DNA from 3 places in the Erwinia sp. 2186 genome. Region 2 is predicted to be linked to each of the others. Evidence: predicted binding sites of a transcription regulator. Region 2 holds the regulator's gene; each other region holds the start of a gene.

Region 1 (4,287 bases), 1.3 Mb from region 2:
TCGACATCTTTGGTCACGTAGATCCCGTTGAACACCGAGCACTCGAACTGCGCGATATCCGGGTTTTCTTCTTTGACCGCTTCGATCAGATCGTCCAGGTCCTGGAAGATCAGGCCATCAGCCCCAATCAGCTGGCGGATCTCTTCCACTTCACGGCCATGGGCAATCAGCTCCGTTGCGCTCGGCATATCAATGCCGTACACGTTCGGGAAACGGATTTCCGGTGCTGCGGAAGCCAGATAGACTTTCTTCGCACCCGCTTCACGGGCCATCTCGATGATCTGCTCACAGGTGGTGCCGCGAACAATGGAGTCATCGACCAGCAGCACGTTTTTACCACGGAACTCAGCACGGTTCGCGTTCAGCTTGCGGCGAACCGCGCTGCGGCGCTGGTGCTGACCCGGCATGATAAAAGTACGGCCGACGTAGCGGTTTTTCACAAACCCCTGACGGTATGGCTTGTCCAGAATGCGGGCCATCTCCAGCGCGATATCGCAGGAGGTTTCCGGGATTGGAATGACCACGTCAATGTCCAGGTCTTCCCACTCACGGGCGATTTTCTCACCCAGCTTGGTGCCCATGCGAACGCGGGCGCTGTAGACGGAAATTTTGTCCAGGAACGAGTCCGGGCGGGCAAAATAGACGTACTCAAACAGGCACGGATTGCATTTCGGATTCTCTGCACACTGACGCGTGAACAGCTGACCTTTCTCGGTGACGTAAACCGCTTCGCCCGGCGCAACATCACGCAGGAATTCGAAGCCGAGCGTATCCAGCGCCACGCTTTCAGAGGCAACCATATACTCATGGCGACCGTCTTTCATGCCACGCTTGCCAATCACCAACGGACGGATGCCGTTAGGATCGCGGAACGCGACCATGCCATGGCCGATGATCATCGACACGCAGGCATACGCGCCACGAACGTGCTGATGAACCGCTGCCACAGCGGCAAAAATATTGTCTGCTTCCAGCGGGAAGTGCTGAAAACGATCCAGCTCCTGAGCAAAGATATTGAGCAGGATTTCAGAATCTGATGTGGTGTTAACGTGACGACGACCGCTTTCGAACAGCTGCTTACGCAGTTCGTGCGCGTTGGTCAGGTTACCGTTGTGCGCAAGCGTAATGCCGTAAGGCGAGTTCACATAGAAAGGCTGCGCTTCGGAAGCACTGGAGCTTCCCGCAGTTGGGTAACGGACGTGACCGATGCCCATATTGCCTTGCATACGCTGCATATGGCGGGCTTCAAATACATCGCTAACCAGGCCGTTTGCTTTACGCAGGCGGAAGCAATTCAATGCATCAATGGTTACGATGCCTGCGGCATCCTGCCCACGGTGCTGGAGCACCGTTAACGCGTCATAAATCGACTGGTTGACCGGCATAAATCCGGCGATCCCGACAATACCGCACATGTGGTTATTTCCTCATAAGCCGCAACCCAGGTTCTATTACCGGGGCAAAAAACTCGACGTGCTTTTCAGGTAGTCAAAAAACCACCTGATGATGTAACTGAACTGGGGAACCAGCTGAGACTGTTGCCAGTCCGGACTTTTGGAAAATCCGGTGAATGTATCGAGGAAAAACAGAATGGCTGAGACTATCAGCACGCCACGTAATGCCCCGAAACAGACTCCCAACACTCTGTCGGTACCCGACAGGCCGGTTTTTTCAACCAGCGACCCAATAACGAAGTTGACGATAGCCCCAACTAACAGCGTGGCAACGAACAACACCGCAATGGCGATCCCATTTCGAACCAGTTCGTCTTCAAAACCGGTGAACCAGACCGCGAGGAAGGAGTAGTAATGACTGGCGACAAAAAATGCGCAACCCCAGGTGACGAGTGATAATGCTTCCCGAACGAACCCACGGATCAGGCTGACAAGAGCCGAAAAACTAATAACCGCAATAATGACGTAATCTATCCAGACCATGAACTCTTCCAGCGACTGTGCCCCTGCATCCAGTTCGGGGCGAATTCTAACAGAAAAAGAAAACGTTTGCGTAGGGTTTTCCTTTGCCAGTTTAATTAAAACAATTTGCTAAAAAAACCAGCAATCATGCGCGCTGGCGGCTATCCGACCTTGTCGGACAGCCCGGTACTGCAATCTTTTGATTTGCATCGGGTAAGCCGCCCAAAAGGCGGTTTTACCCGAGTGAAGCGCCTGGCCGAAAACGGCCGTTGGCAAGGCGCAGACTCTTACAGTAATAGCGACAGGCTAACGTTAGCGAGCGCTATATGGTTTCACCACGCCGCCCAATCCTGATATGCCTTTCAGCTCTGAGATTGATGCCTGCATTTTCGCTTTCGACGCGTCCGGCCCGACATAAATACGGGTGATTTCGCCCTGAACCGGCGTGGAAGGCACGGTAAAGGCGCGATAACCGGAAAGACGCAGCTGGGCGACAACCTGGTTCACCTTGCTGGCATTCTTCAGTGCGCCGAGCTGAACGACGTAAGCCTGACCGGTTGGTGCGCTCTCCGGCTCGGCGGCCTGAGGTGCAGGTTCTGGCTTCGGCTCTGGCTTCGGTTCGGCCTTCGGCTGTGCTTTCGGTTTCTCAACCGGTTTTTCAACCGGCTTCGGCTTCGGTTTTTCCACCGGCTTCGGCTGCTGTACCGGCTTAGACTCGACCATCGGCGGCGGGGAAATCACGCTGGGCTTATTGACGGATTTTGGCGCGGTTGAGCCACTTTCAGCCTGCGAGGTATTGCCCGGCGTTTTGCCTTCCACCGCCGTGGCTGCACCTTCCGGCGGCTGCGAAGGTAAAGACTGCGTTACCGGAGGAACCAGATCGTTCTCCTGCTGGTCGCCCGGTTTAGGCACCAGCGGGATCGCGGCAAACTCTTCTTTATAGTGCTTCTTCTTGCCGTCGAGCAGGCCTGGCAGAATGATGACACCCAGTGCAACTATTATGACGGTCCCGACTAAACGGTTCTGAAACTTACTGGCCACTGCCGTTCTCCGTTTCCCTCGTTTCCATAACCTGTGCCACGGTGTGGAACGATCCGCACACCAGCACAATATCCTGCGCTTCAGCCTGTTGCAGCGCCTGGCGATAAGCATCGGCCACGCTGGTAAAGGTCTGCGCTGTCGGCAAATGGGCCTTCAGCTGTTCAGCGCTGGCACCGCGCGGGCCGTCCAGCGGCGCGCAATACCAGTAATCCACTTCAGGTTGCAGACAGGCCAGCGTACCGGCAATGTCTTTGTCATGCAGCATACCCACCACCGCGTGAACCTTGCCGCTTTTTGGCAGTTCACTGAGTCGACCCGCCAGATAGCTGGCCGCATGCGGATTGTGCGCCACGTCCAGAATCACCCTCGGTGACTCGGCGACCGTCTGAAAACGGCCTGGCAGAATCGCCTTGTCCAGCCATTGGTAGATGATTGCATCATCCACCTGCAGCGAGGAACAGCGCAACGCAGCCAGCGCGGTGGCAGCATTAGGCATCGGCACCTGCGGCAGAGGCAGTGCGCTTAGCGTGCCCTGCGCATCGCTAAATGACCAGCTGCCCTCTTCCGCGGTGTAAGACCAGTCACGGCCGCGCTTCAGCAGCTGCGCGCCGAGATTATCGGCCACTTCGGCGATGGTGTACGGCATATCAGGTTCACCAACTACCGCCGGTTTACCGCCACGGAACACGCCGGCTTTCTCGCGACCGATGCTTTCACGATCCGGACCCAGCCAGTCGGTGTGATCCAGCGCGATACTGGTCACCACCGCGACGTCGGCATCGACGATATTGGTGGCATCCAGTCGACCGCCCAACCCAACTTCGAGGATCACCACATCCAGCTTAGCGCGTTTAAACAGCCACAAAGCGGAGAGCGTCCCGAATTCAAAGTAGGTCAGTGAAGTGTCGCCCCGTCCGGCGTCGATATCCGCAAACGACGCGGTGTGATCGGCTTCGGGCAGCTCTTCGCCCTGAATGCGCACCCGTTCGGTATAGCGCAGCAGATGCGGGGAGCTGAACACGCCGACGCGATAGCCTGCGGCCATCAGCAGCGTTTCAAGGGTTCGACAGGTGGTGCCTTTGCCGTTGGTCCCGGCGACGGTGAAAACCACGGGAGCAGGTGTTAACAGGTCGAGCGACGTAGCCACGCGATGGACGCGTGTCAGCCCGAGTTCGATAGCTTGAGTATGGAGATTCTCAAGATAATGAAGCCACGTGACCAAAGGTGACGTGGCTTGAGGAAGATTATCCATTTGTCCCGTTCACAGCGTTACGGTTCATTGGTAAAAGGGGCTGTCCGCCCCTTTCAATCGTTGATCAGGCCTCATGGC
Region 2 (4,287 bases):
CCTGGCTGGCGGAATAGCGGTCGACAACCAGTGCCTGCCAGCTGACGGCAGCGGCACAAATCCCCACCGCTTGCACAAAGCGCAACGCCAGCAGGGCAGCAGCAGAATCTACCCACCACATCGCGCCACAACTGACGGCGAACAGACTCAGACCCATCAACAGCACAGGCTTACGGCCAATACGATCCGACAACGGACCCCAAAACAGCTGGGCGATGGCAAAACCCGCCAGGAACAGGCTGAGGCTGGCGCTGATGATCCCGGCATCGGTTTGCAGGTCTTGTTGCATGGCACCAAAGGCAGGCAGGTACATATCGGTAGCGAGGAAACCTGCCACGCTTAACAGCGCCAGGTAAACAATAAATCCTTTCGAAGGCATTCTTTTGCTCTTTATTTGTGATGAACGAAACGCCGCAGAGTGTAATCGCGTGCCATACAGCTTGTGAAACGGTAATATTTGCAGGTTGCGTTCAAAAATATTGCAGGCAGATTATGTGGTCAGAACATTCCCTTGAAGTGGTTGATGCAGTTGCCCGCAGCGGCAGTTTTACCGCTGCCGCCGCAGAGCTCCATCGCGTACCCTCAGCCATCAGTTATACCGTGCGGCAGCTGGAAGAATGGCTTGCCGTGCCGTTGTTTGAGCGTCGCCACCGTGATGTGGTGCTGACCGATGCGGGACGAGTATTTATCCAGGAGGGCCGCAGTGTCATCAAAAAAATGCTCGCCACCCGACGGCAGTGCCAGCAGGTCGCTAACGGCTGGCGAGGGCAAATTAATATCGCCGTCGATCGCATCGTTAAATCTCAGCGAACCCGACAGCTGGTAGTCGACTTTTATCGGCACTTTCCGGATATGGAACTGCATCTGTCAGCAGAAGTTTTTAACGGCGTCTGGGATGCGTTGGCCGACGGGCGGGTGGATGTGGCCATCGGCGCGACACAGGCTATCCCGGTAGGTGGCCGCTTCGCCTTCCGCAATATGGGCGCGCTCAACTGGCGCTGTGTGGTTGCCGCGGATCATCCGCTGGCACGTCAGCACGCAGAAACCAGTGAAGAGGCCATTGGCGAATGGCCTTCACTGGTGCTGGAAGATACCTCAAGAGCCTTGCCGAAACGCACCACATGGACGCTGGATAATCAGCGGCGGCTGGTGGTGCCAGACTGGGAAAGCGCATTTGACTGCCTGCTGGCGGGCTTATGCGTGGGGATGGTACCGGGCCATCTGGCGCAACCGCTGCTGCAAAAAGGCGCTTTGCATGAATTGACGCTGGAAGGCGGATTTCCGGACAGTCCGTGCTGCGTGAGCTGGTCTGAGCAGCAGGCTTCACCGGCGCTGAGCTGGTTGCTGGATTATCTGGGTGACAGTGACACGCTGAACAGTGAATGGCTGAAGGAAGAGCCCTGAGCCAATTGGGTGTGCTGAGGGAGAATTCGCCCTCAGCACTGAGCGGGACTAGCGGCGGTAATCCAGGAAGGGACCATCGGCAACCGAACGGCGTTCGATCAACGTAGGATGTACTTCAATCGTCTGCGGTTCTTCACGCTTGCTGGTGATACGATCTAACAGCATATCGAAGGCGGTTTCGCCCAGCTGTTCCTTTGGCTGGTGAACCGTGGTCAGCGCCGGAGTGAAGTAGCGGGCGTTGCGCACGTTATCGTACCCGATCACCGATATATCCTGCGGAACGCGCAGACCCATCTCATCAGCCGCACAAATTGCGCCCATCGCCATCACATCGCCACCGCAGAACACCGCCGTTGGACGCTGCTTCTGCGAGAGGATTTGCTGCATCGCCTGGTGACCTGATTCTGGTTCGAAATTGCCCTGAACCAGCCACTCGTCACGCAGGGTAATGCCCGCTTCAGACAATGCTTTCATAAATCCGGCGAGACGGCCACCGCCGGTGTTGCGCTCCATCTGACCCGGGATGACACCAATATCTCGATGCCCACGGTCGATAAGATAACGGCCAGCCAGATAACCGCCTTCAAAGGCGTTGTCTTCTACCGTATCGGTAAAGTCACCGCGCGATTTGCCCCAGTCCATCACCACCATCGGAATATTGCGGTTATCTTCCAGCATGGTGATCAGCTCGTCAGGGTATTCGGAACACATCACCAGCAGGCCATCCACGCGTTTCTGCGCCATCATCGACAGATAGGCCTGCTGCTTGGCAAGGTCATTGTGGGCGTTACCAAGGATCAGCGTGTAGCCTTTGGCAAAACAGCGGTTTTCAATGGCTTCAATAATTTCGGCGAAATAGGGCGCCTCGCTCGAGGTAGCCAGCAGTCCGATTGTTTTGGTGTGATTCACCTTCAGACTACGGGCAACCGCGCTGGGTGAATAGTGGAGCGCCTTAATGGCGGCCCACACGGCTTCCCGCGTTTCTTCTGCAACGAAACGGGTTTTATTGATGACGTGGGAGACGGTAGTGGTGGACACCCCGGCTTGCTTTGCCACATCTTTAATTGTTGCCATGAAATAACTACTCCTGCGCTTATCTTAACTATTTGATAAGCCTGTTGTTAATCGTTTGCTTGGTGAGATCGAAAACCTGACGTCTGAAGTCGTTTTTTAGTTGCTGTCCGGAGTCGTCAGGAAGGAAAAAGCGCTGATTAAAGACCGCTAAACACCTTAAGGTGCGGGCCGTTGCGCAACAAAAAAAGAATTCTAACAAGGCTTGGCAGAGAAAACGAGATTTTTACCGTCAAGTATGGGAAAATTGATGGCATCATAAACTGTAGGGCTATTTAGGATTAAAAATGGATACCGATCTGAAGTTCTCGTTACTGACCACGGTTTGCGCACTGTTGATGATTATGGCGTTTAGCTTCACCGCGATTATGCATTAAGTGCAAACAGGGCCGGTCTGACGATCGGCTCTGAGTATTTCCGCTATCGAATGGTTTTCGGCGTCATCATCCGGCGGGCACCAATATAGTGGCGCTGCCAGTAATCATCTGCCAGAGCGCTGACCTGAATATCCTTGCCAGTACGTGGCGACTGAATAAACTTCCCACCACCTAAATACACGCCAACATGATCCGCCGTCTCGCGCCCGTTAATGCGGAAGAAGACTAAATCGCCTTTCTCCAGCTCATCACGTTTTATCGAAGCCGCATCATGCAGGTGATACATCTCATTCGCCGTGCGCGGGATTTTAAACTTCACTAAATCTTTGTAGGCATACCACACCAGGCCGCTGCAATCGAAGCCGGTTTTAGGCGACGTTCCGCCCCATTGGTAAGGTTTACCTAGCTGGCCCATCAGTTTGGTCATCGCGGTTTCACGGGCCTTTTGATAGCGGGCGCGGTGAGCTTTGCTTAACTTTAATGGCGCAGAAACAGAATCTGACGTCAGCTCTTCAGCAGTATCGACAACCTTGCCACGATGGCGGCCATAGCGTTTTTTTCCGGCGTTTAAGGTGGTTTTCTTTTTGTATTTGCTGGAGTGCAACGGGGCAGTCTGAACAGAGGCGGTTTGCAGCGAAGGTTTCTTTTTAAGCTTCAACTTCTGTACTGAGGTTAAGCGAGATTTTTTGCTGGTGGATTCTTTAACTTTTTTGGTGCTGTTGGCTTTAACCGGTCGGCGTTTACGTCGCTCATCCTCTCGGGCAGGCGTGCCGCTATCTGCCTTATGATGATTTGCATTAATAGGGGCATGTGGCGATGCGTGCGCCATATTGAAAAACAGCTGGGCAAAGGCCAGCATGAAGAGCGTGATAAGTAAACGCATCGTTACCATTAACAGTTTGTGCTACGACCAGAGGCCACAGCTTGCCAGAAACAGGGAGTTCTGCCTTTCAGCAGCGTCATTTTGCAATTCTAATCTAACTCATTAACAAAAGGTAAGGTCTTTTTTGTTTCAATGATACAGAGCAAGTAAAAACTGTAAAAATTAGCCAAATCAGCTGTTTATCTGCGCAAAACCTGTGCTTTTCTCATGCATTAATCCAGCGAAAGCAATAGGAAAATGTTATTTTAACGCTATCGCCTGCACGCTGGCGGCTCTGAGGGCGTGCCCAACTGTTAAAAAATGTCGTTTTCATCGGGCCCGCAGAGTCGCTACAATAAATAGACACGAAGTATCCGATTAAGGAAGCCATTTATGAGTACTATTGAAAAAATTGAGCGCCAGATAGCAGAAAACCCGATTCTGCTGTACATGAAAGGCTCACCAAAACTGCCAAGCTGTGGCTTCTCTGCCCAGGCCGTTCAGGCACTTTCAGCCTGTGGCGAGCGTTTTGCCTACGTCGATATTCTGCTGAACCCAGAAATTCGTGCTGAG
Region 3 (4,287 bases), 1.8 Mb from region 2:
AAAAAGGCCTGATGCATATCATCCAGATGGTCGAAGGCCACCGCGGGTGCTTTCAGCAGGGCAGAGCGGGTCACGCCATTCGGGAAATAACGCGCGGCAAATTCCTTTGAGCCGACAAACAGATAATCCAGCGCGCCGAGCTGATCCACCAGGCAGCTTGGCAGAGGCTGTGGCTGAATACTCACTGCCCCAACCACTTCGCCACGACGCAGGCGTTCCTGCGTGCGGCTTTCATCTTCCACCTGCAGGTTCAGACGCACCGGAGAGTCGGTTAATACGGTTTTCAGCGCGGGCAGCAGCCAGGTTGCCAGACTGTCGGCGTTTATCGCCAGCGACAGCAGCAATGGCGTGGTGCCGCTGTTCTCATCGCCCAACCACTCCTCTTCCAGCAGTTCAACCTGGTGCAGTAACGCCAGCAGCTTTTGCCCTTGCTCGGTTGGGCGTGGCGGCACGGTACGCACCAGCAGCGGCTGGCCGAACATGTTCTCCAACTGCTTGATTCGTTGTGAGACTGCCGACTGGGTAATGCAAAGCTTTTGTGCTGCGCGTTCGAAGCCGCGCTCGCGAATCACTGCATCCAGCGCCTGAAGCGTGCGATAATCCGGGCGTTTCATAGTGGGTGATAACTCTCTTTCAGGTGTGGAAACTGCACTATGCCATATTTTTGTCACTTTGCCCTGGGCAAAGGCGACATTATCCCGCTTCAGGTTTGTGGCCTGGCTTCCAAAGTGCCAACAAAGCCCGCGTGAAGGCAGTCATTTCCATCGGGTTGTTTTATACTAGCGCCACACTGTAGCTGTACGGAATCTAAACTTACCATGACACAGGATGAACTGAAAAAGGCCGTAGGTTGGGCAGCGCTGGACTACGTTACCCCGGGCACCATTGTCGGTGTGGGAACGGGTTCCACTGCCGCTCACTTTATCGATGCATTGGGCTCGATCAAACACCAGATTGACGGTGCGGTCTCCAGCTCTGAGGCTTCAACAGAGAAGCTGAAAAGCCTGGGTATTCAGGTGTTCGACCTCAACGAGATTGACTCCCTGTCGGTCTACGTCGATGGCGCTGATGAGATCAACGGCATGATGCAGATGATCAAAGGCGGTGGCGCGGCGCTGACGCGGGAGAAAATCATCTCTGCGGTGGCGGATAAGTTTGTCTGTATCGCGGATGAGTCTAAACAGGTTGATGTGCTGGGCGGTTTCCCGCTGCCGGTGGAAGTGATCCCGATGGCCCGCAGTTTTGTGGCGCGTGAACTGGTGAAGCTGGGTGGCCTGCCGGAATACCGTCAGCATGTGCTGACCGATAACGGCAACATTATTCTCGACGTGCATAATCTGAAAATTCTGGACCCGATTGCGCTGGAGAAAGCGATTAATGCGCTGCCAGGCGTGGTCACGGTGGGGCTGTTTGCCGCACGCTGTGCCGACGTTGCGCTGATCGGTACCGCCAACGGCGTGAAGACCATAGTAAAATGATCTTACCGGCGCCGCACTGGCGTCGGTTATTTTCTGATAAAAAACATCTTTTCTGAACCCGATGAAATTTGGTGACTTATGTCACATAACTTTCATGCGCAGGCGTATCCTGCTAATCCTTTTCACCATTCCCCGATTATCTGCCAAATTGTGCTGCCTTGCCTGTTAGCCGTGCTGGCATCCAGGCAATCGTTTGTATTGCCGCAGCCGTAAATTTTGATATTTTGGCAGAAGGCTATCTTATACCCGGATGTAGATAGGGGTAAGCTGGCACTTCTGAAGTCGCAAAAATAGGGTCGGGAAATGGCAAAAGTATCACTGGAGAAAGACAAGATTAAGTTCCTGTTGGTGGAAGGCGTCCACCAGAGCGCGGTCGAGAATTTGCGCGCATCAGGGTACACCAACATCGAATTTCATAAAGGCGCGCTGGACAGCGACGCTCTGAAAGAGTCCATTCGCGACGCGCACTTTATCGGTATCCGCTCGCGCACCAACCTCACTGAAGACATTTTCGCTGCGGCGGAAAAACTGGTGGCGGTCGGCTGCTTCTGTATCGGAACCAACCAGGTTGATCTGACTGCTGCTGGCAGCCGTGGCATCCCGGTATTTAATGCACCTTTCTCCAATACCCGATCCGTTGCTGAGCTGGTCATCGGCGAGCTGCTGTTAATGCTGCGCGGCGTGCCTGCCGCGAACGCCAAAGCACACCGTGGCATCTGGAACAAACTGGCCGTGGGTTCTTTTGAAGCCCGTGGTAAGAAGCTGGGCATCATCGGCTACGGCCATATCGGCATGCAGCTGGGCGTGCTGGCGGAAAGCCTGGGTATGCACGTGTTCTTCTATGATATCGAGAGCAAGCTGCCGCTGGGTAACGCCACGCAGGTTCGCCATCTGTCTGATCTGCTGAATATGAGTGATGTGGTCAGCCTGCATGTGCCAGAGACGCTCTCTACGCAGAATATGATGGGCGCAGAAGAGCTGGCGATGATGAAGCCAGGCTCACTGCTGATTAACGCCTCACGTGGCACCGTGGTCGATATTCCGGCCCTGTGTAAAGTGCTGGCGGACAAGCATCTGGCGGGCGCGGCAATTGACGTGTTCCCGGAAGAGCCTGCGACCAACAGCGATCCGTTCCTGTCGCCGCTGTGCGAGTTTGATAACGTGATCCTGACGCCACACATCGGTGGCTCAACGCAGGAAGCGCAGGAAAATATCGGTATCGAAGTGGCGGGCAAGCTGGCTAAGTACTCGGATAACGGTTCAACGCTGTCTGCGGTTAACTTCCCGGAAGTCTCTCTGCCGATGCATGGCGACCAGAGCCGTTTGCTGCACATCCACGAGAACCGTCCCGGCGTGCTGACCGCAATCAACAACATCTTTGCAGACCAGGGCGTCAACATCGCCGCACAGTACCTGCAAACTACCCCACAGATGGGTTATGTGGTGATTGATGTCGATGCACCGCAGGATGTGGCGGACAAAGCGCTGCAGCTGATGAAAGCCATTCCGGGCACCATCCGTGCTCGTCTGCTGTACTGATTAAGCTGGCGGGTTAACGCCCGCTCCAGTAATCACCCTAAAAAAAGCCCCGGCAATTGCCCGGGGCTTTTTTTTATAGCGATTCAGCCTTACCACTGCCAGATTTTCGACGGCGTGATCATCGCTGGAAGCGGCACATCCCACTCCGCAACGGGCAGATCATCAACCCGCTGGCAATCATGCCCAAGACCGACGGGTAAAAATCCGTGCTGCTGCCAATTTTGCAGCGTGCGGTCGTAAAAACCACCGCCCATCCCCAGCCGTTGTCCCTGCTTATCAAAGGCCACTAACGGCACCAACAGCACATCCAGCTCGCTAAGCGTGGCCAGATTGCGGATATCCAACGGCGGCTCAGGAATACGCAGCCGGTTGGGTGTAAGCGTCGTGTGCTCGTCATAACGAATAAACAACAGCTGGCCTTCGGAGAACGGATGGAGCACCGGCAGGTACACCTGTTGCTTGTGCTGCCAGAGTTTGGCAATCAGCGGACGGGTATTCAGCTCACCGTCGAAAGAGAGAAACAGGGCGATTTTTTTGGCTTGTTGTATCGGAGCAAAATTAAGCGCGCGTTCGGCGGCTTGCACGGCGGCGAGCTGTTGCTGCTCGGGTGTCAGCGCCCGACGGAGGTGACGAACATGGGTGCGGATATCCTGGCGATCGAGAAGATTCAGGTTCATAGCTCACCGTGTAGTAAGACTGGACAGGGGTAAACACAGAAATCACACGCTGGGTGTTGGACAGGATCGTACCAGAAAGGAACTGCTGTAAAGAAGTGGAATCTCCGAGATGCCGCCGCAGGCTGTAACCCTTGAACCCTTGGTTCAAGGTGAGACTGCCGTCGTAACCATCAGGCTTCTCGGACGAACCGAGCTTGCACACAGGTTACAGAGCGTCAGACTCTGATGGTATTAAATATCGGCTCAGGGGACTGGCCCGCTTGCAAACATCTCAGAGAAATTTTGTACTTCACCGTCACTCTAACACAGATAACGATGAGGTGTTATTCGAACTTACTGCCGGTCCGGTCCGTAATGCGACCCTGTTCAAGCAACGCCTGTTCAATGGTCTGTTGCAGCATCCGGATGCGCTGCTCCATGTTACTGGCATAGTCGCGGGTTTTCAATTTCTCCGCAGCCAGCTCATGGCAAATATTGAGTGCAGCGATAAATACCAGCTGCTCTGTGTTAGTGACTCTAGTGCGAACTTTTAAATCTTGCAACCGTTGATTAAGGTCTTCGGCAGCCATATTCAGCGCATCTTGCTGTTCAGG

Evidence for each region. The regulator PurR, encoded in region 2, represses purine synthesis genes. The targets are predictions, from matches to a motif close to CANGCAAACGTTTGCNTG.
Region 1: the regulator PurR is predicted to act here: its motif matches at 1,993-2,010, upstream of cvpA (colicin V production protein).
Region 3: the regulator PurR is predicted to act here: its motif matches at 1,661-1,678, upstream of serA (phosphoglycerate dehydrogenase).

The regions. Positions count from the first base shown of each region.
Region 1 is NZ_CM173824.1:1,477,855-1,482,141, reverse strand. Features, by position in the region: gene purF (amidophosphoribosyltransferase) at 1-1,415, opposite strand, end outside; gene cvpA (colicin V production protein) at 1,452-1,937, opposite strand; gene dedD (cell division protein DedD) at 2,229-2,957, opposite strand; gene folC (bifunctional tetrahydrofolate synthase/dihydrofolate synthase) at 2,947-4,209, opposite strand; gene accD (acetyl-CoA carboxylase, carboxyltransferase subunit beta) at 4,274-4,287, opposite strand, start outside.
Region 2 is NZ_CM173824.1:2,772,464-2,776,750, reverse strand. Features, by position in the region: gene punC (purine nucleoside transporter PunC) at 1-379, opposite strand, end outside; gene punR (DNA-binding transcriptional activator PunR) at 493-1,404, shown strand; gene purR (HTH-type transcriptional repressor PurR) at 1,453-2,478, opposite strand; gene cydH (cytochrome bd-I oxidase subunit CydH) at 2,763-2,852, shown strand; gene ACXKZG_RS12780 (C40 family peptidase) at 2,896-3,735, opposite strand; gene ACXKZG_RS12775 (Grx4 family monothiol glutaredoxin) at 4,108-4,287, shown strand, end outside.
Region 3 is NZ_CM173824.1:950,529-954,815, forward strand. Features, by position in the region: gene ACXKZG_RS04410 (LysR family transcriptional regulator ArgP) at 1-614, opposite strand, end outside; gene rpiA (ribose-5-phosphate isomerase RpiA) at 819-1,478, shown strand; gene serA (phosphoglycerate dehydrogenase) at 1,782-3,017, shown strand; gene ACXKZG_RS04425 (5-formyltetrahydrofolate cyclo-ligase) at 3,107-3,694, opposite strand; RNA gene ssrS (6S RNA) at 3,792-3,975, opposite strand; gene zapA (cell division protein ZapA) at 4,018-4,287, opposite strand, start outside.